Regions from separate parts of the Weizmannia sp. FSL W8-0401 genome, predicted to be linked through region 2. Evidence: riboswitches for the same ligand, from Rfam matches in the RefSeq annotation. Region 2 holds a riboswitch; the other holds the start of a gene.

Region 1 (2,202 bases), 1.6 Mb from region 2:
AATCGCAATGCCGTGGTCGGCCAGAACCTGGAACATTTTTGCCGCAACGCCTGGGTTGGAAACCATGCCCGAGCCGATGATGGACACTTTTGCGAGGCCGGTTTCCGTTTCAAAATGGTCGATGCTGAGGGCTTCTTTCCCGGCTTCCAAAAGATCGGCCGTTTCTTTTAGATCTTTATCTTTTATCGAAAATGATAAATATGTTTTATGGTCCGCCGTCCGGTTCTGGATGATGATATCGACATCAATATGGTGTTCCGCCAGTGTCGTGAATATATCCGGCAAATTCCGGAAGCCGTTTTCCAGCCCGAAAATGGTTACCCTTGTAATGCCGTCTTCAAATGCAACGCCGCGGACAATTAAATTTTTTTCCACCGAAACTTCCTCCTCTATTAACGTGCCTTCCTCCCTTTCAAGGCTCGAACAAACGATCAGCGGCACAGCCGCATTTTTGGCAAACTCCACCGCCCTTGCATGCAGGACGCCCGCCCCGAGGCTCGCCAGTTCAAGCATCTCATCGTAGGATACAGCCTTAAGCTTCCGGGCAGTCGGAATATAGCGCGGGTCGGACGTAAACACGCCGGTTACATCCGTGTAGATCAGGCAGCGGTCGGCATGAAGCGCTGCTGCAAGCGCCACCGCCGTTGTATCCGAGCCGCCCCTGCCGAGCGTCGCAATTTCGCCTTCCGGGGTAATGCCCTGAAACCCGGCGACAACGACAATTTGCCCGGCTGCCAGACGGGATTTGATTTTTTCAGTCCGGATTTCCGTGATCCGGGCGTTTCCGTGCACGGGTTCCGTTATAATGCCGGCCTGCCAACCGGTATAAGAAACGGCATCGTAGCCGCGATCGATCAGCGCCATGGCGACAAGCGAAATCGTCACCTGTTCGCCGGTTGAAAGCAGCATATCCATTTCGCGTTTTGCAGGATACGCCGAAAGTTCATTTGCAAGCCCGACAAGCTGGTCCGTTGTTTTGCCCATCGCGGAGACAACGACGACAACATCATGGCCTTTTTCCTTTTCTTCAATAATCCGGTCGACCGTATTCCGGATCCTTTCCACATTTCCAACCGAAGTTCCCCCGAATTTCTGAACAATGATTCCCAATAACTCCGCCACCTTCTGCAGTTTATAAGTAAGATGAGGCTGTCAGATTGAAAGCAAAGCAACTTGGCGCCCATTTAAAAAAAGCAATGAGAACGGATATCTCATCGCTTTTGCATACGCGGGTACGCAGTTATTCCTGTGAGATAGCGCTCCAAGACATTCCATCCTGACAGTTCCGGACTTCTTCAGTACAGAACCAGCAAAAACGGCATTGAGGCCATTTCCACTTCGGCAAAACTTCCTTTCAGGAACGATCCCGGAAGCCCAATCTTCTCCCGTTCCTTACTCTTAAGTTTTGCGCCTCTATCATGTAACGGCTTTGCCGGACGCCGGGATATCCGCTCCCGAAAGTCTGAAACAAAGCCTGCCATATGAAATTATCATGATTATACCATATACGGAAAAACCCTGCTAGGTTATTCTTGTAATTTTTTGATTAATGTTTCGGATACCGGGCGCGGGATGCCCGCTTCCACAAATTCTTCCAACTTCGCTTGCTTCATTTTCTTTAAGGAACCAAAGTGGCGGAGCAGTTGTTTTTTCCGTTTCGGCCCGATGCCCGGAATATCGTCAAGCGCCGATTGAAATGCGGATTTTCCGCGCAATTCCCTGTGGAACGTAATCGCAAACCGGTGCACTTCATCCTGGATGCGCTGGAGCAGGTAAAATTCCTGGCTGTTCCGCCCGAGCGGCACGACTTCCAGCGGGTTGCCGAACAAAAGCTGCGATGTATTGTGCTTCTCATCCTTTGCCAGGCCGCCGAGCGGAATCTCAAGCCCGAGCTCATTTTCGAGCACATCCCTTGCCGCGTCAATTTGCCCTTTTCCACCGTCAATGATGATGAGGTCCGGAAGCGGCAAGTTTTCCCTCAGGGCACGGATGTAACGGCGGCGGATCACTTCGCGCATCGATTCATAATCATCCGGCCCTTCCACCGTTTTGATTTTATATTTGCGGTATTCTTTTTTTGCCGGCTTGCCGTCCACAAACACGACCATCGCCGAAACCGGGTTTGTCCCCTGGATATTCGAATTATCGAACGCTTCAATCCGGTGCGGCGTATAGATGCCGAGCTTTTCGCCTAGATTTTCA
Region 2 (2,202 bases):
ATGATAATAAATGGCTTCTCCGGCTTTCGCACGGTACAGGCGTTTGCCAAGCCGCACCGCAATCCGGCCTTCTAATACATAGGCAAAGGTTTCCGATAAAGAAGGTTCAAAGGTTTTAAACTCCCCTTTTTCCTCAAGCGTGAGCAGGATCGGTTCCATTTCCTTTTCATTCGACTCCGGGACGAGCCACTGGATTTTATACCCGCGCTCTTCATCGAGATAATCGGTCTGGTCTTCTTCCCCGTATACCACTTTTTGTTCACGCTCTTCTTCATCAAAAAATTCTTTTGGCGTGCAGCCAAGCACTTCCAATATATTAAAAAACGTGTCAATCGAGGGGGAGCTTAAATCCCGCTCAAGCTGGGAAATGTAGCCTTTGCTTAAATCCGTGCGCTCTCCAAGTTCCTCCTGGGTGAGTCCTTTTTTCAACCTTAAGTTTTTAATCTTTTTCCCAATTTCCATCATAAGCCCTTCCCATTTGTTTAGCATTTGTAAACTCAAAGGCAAGGAAGTTCTGTTTTATTAAACTTTAAGTTTACTTTCATTTGTATTATATAAAAAAGCAGGCAGATGTAAAGGCCTTTTTGAAAAAAAACACGAATCAGGCTGTCATCCTGCCTGTTTGTACACGCGGAAAAACGGTAGACCCTCCTTTTCAGCCAACGAACCATCCCAATCAGGCGTTTGCAGTTTTCGCACGGAGAGGCAGATGTTTGCCAATAAGCCTGTATATAAAATGGACAAAATATTGCCGCGCTGTTGCCCGCTGCAAAAAGTCAATCATGCAAATTAGTGCCGGGCTTGATGTAAAAACTTAAGCCCATTTTATATCCCATATATTTTTGCCACCCCGTTCTGCTTCCTTTTCTATTGATTTTCCCTAAAAAAATAACTATAATAATATGTAAATCAAATGGAATAAAAAATCCTCATCAAATCCGGTGAGGTAGAGGTCGCAGCTTTTATGAGTAAATCGGACGAGACACGGGTAAAGTTTAAGACTCCGGTTGAAAGGAAAAGCTGCCGAAACGTGGTGCCGGATCCCGCGGTGCCATGTTGGGGCTGTTTCCGAACAGGAACAGAACTGTCACATATGCGATTTCCCCCCCGCATATGTGTTGAGCTATCTTCGGAAGGTTGATGGAGGGTATACGCTTTGATGCCGCGTCTCCACGACTGCGGCATTTTTGTTTATTCCCTGCTCCTTCCTATATAAAAAGGAGTGAATCAAGGATGGATGACTTCTATCATGGGCAAAGCACTGCAGCCGGAGCGGTTCCCGTTGCAAAAAAGGGTGAATTGACGAAGCTGAAGCGGAAATTAAAATCCCGCCACCTGACCATGATTTCCCTCGGTGGATCAATCGGAACCGGGCTTTTTCTGGCAAGCGGCGGGGCAATCCACAGCGCGGGGCCTGGCGGTGCGCTTCTCGCTTATGCATTAATCGGCGTCATGGTGTACTTTTTAATGACAAGCCTTGCAGAAATGGCCGCCTACATGCCGGTTGCAGGCACCTTCAGCACGTACGCAACAAAATTTGTTGATCCGGCACTTGGATTTGCGCTTGGCTGGAACTATTGGTACAACTGGGCGATCACGATCGCAGCCGAATTATCAGCAGCAACCATTATCATGAAATTCTGGTTCCCGCACATGCCTTCGATCGTGTGGAGTGCGGCTTGCCTTCTCATCATGTTCTTATTAAATTATTTATCTGTAAAAGGGTTCGGGGAAGCTGAATACTGGTTTGCAATCATTAAAGTCGTAACCGTCATTGCCTTTATCATTGTCGGCGCACTGATGATTTTCGGGATTATGGGCGGAAAAACAATCGGCTTTTCTAACTTTACGATTGCAGACGGCCCAGTCCACGGCGGATTCCTGGCCGTGCTCGGGGTTTTTATGGCAGCCGGGTTTTCATTCCAGGGAACAGAACTGCTCGGGGTTGCGGCCGGTGAAAGCGAAGATCCGGAAAAGACCATTCCGCGTGCTGTGAAATCTGTATTTTGGAGAATCTTGCTTTTCTATATTCTGGCGATTTTTGTCATCGGCCTGTTGATTCCGTTCACGGATTCGAGATTAACCGCCGATGACATTACGATGAGCCCGTTCACAATTGTATTTCAGCGTGCCGGCATTGCTTTTGCGGCTTCTGTCATGAATGCGATTATTTTAACGGCTGTTCTTTCTGCCGGCAACTCG

The links. A riboswitch is a leader RNA that binds a small molecule or an ion and turns the genes downstream of it on or off. The one in region 2 is predicted to bind lysine.
Region 1: linked by a shared signal. The riboswitch ahead of NSU00_RS10005 (aspartate kinase) and the one ahead of NSU00_RS01935 (amino acid permease) in region 2 are both predicted to bind lysine.

What each region holds. Positions count from the first base shown of each region.
Region 1 is NZ_JBBPAG010000001.1:2,042,401-2,044,602, forward strand. Features, by position in the region: gene NSU00_RS10005 (aspartate kinase) at 1-1,110, opposite strand, end outside; lysine riboswitch at 1,247-1,424, opposite strand; gene uvrC (excinuclease ABC subunit UvrC) at 1,527-2,202, opposite strand, start outside.
Region 2 is NZ_JBBPAG010000001.1:393,664-395,865, reverse strand. Features, by position in the region: gene NSU00_RS01940 (helix-turn-helix domain-containing protein) at 1-462, opposite strand, end outside; lysine riboswitch at 940-1,134, shown strand; gene NSU00_RS01935 (amino acid permease) at 1,234-2,202, shown strand, end outside.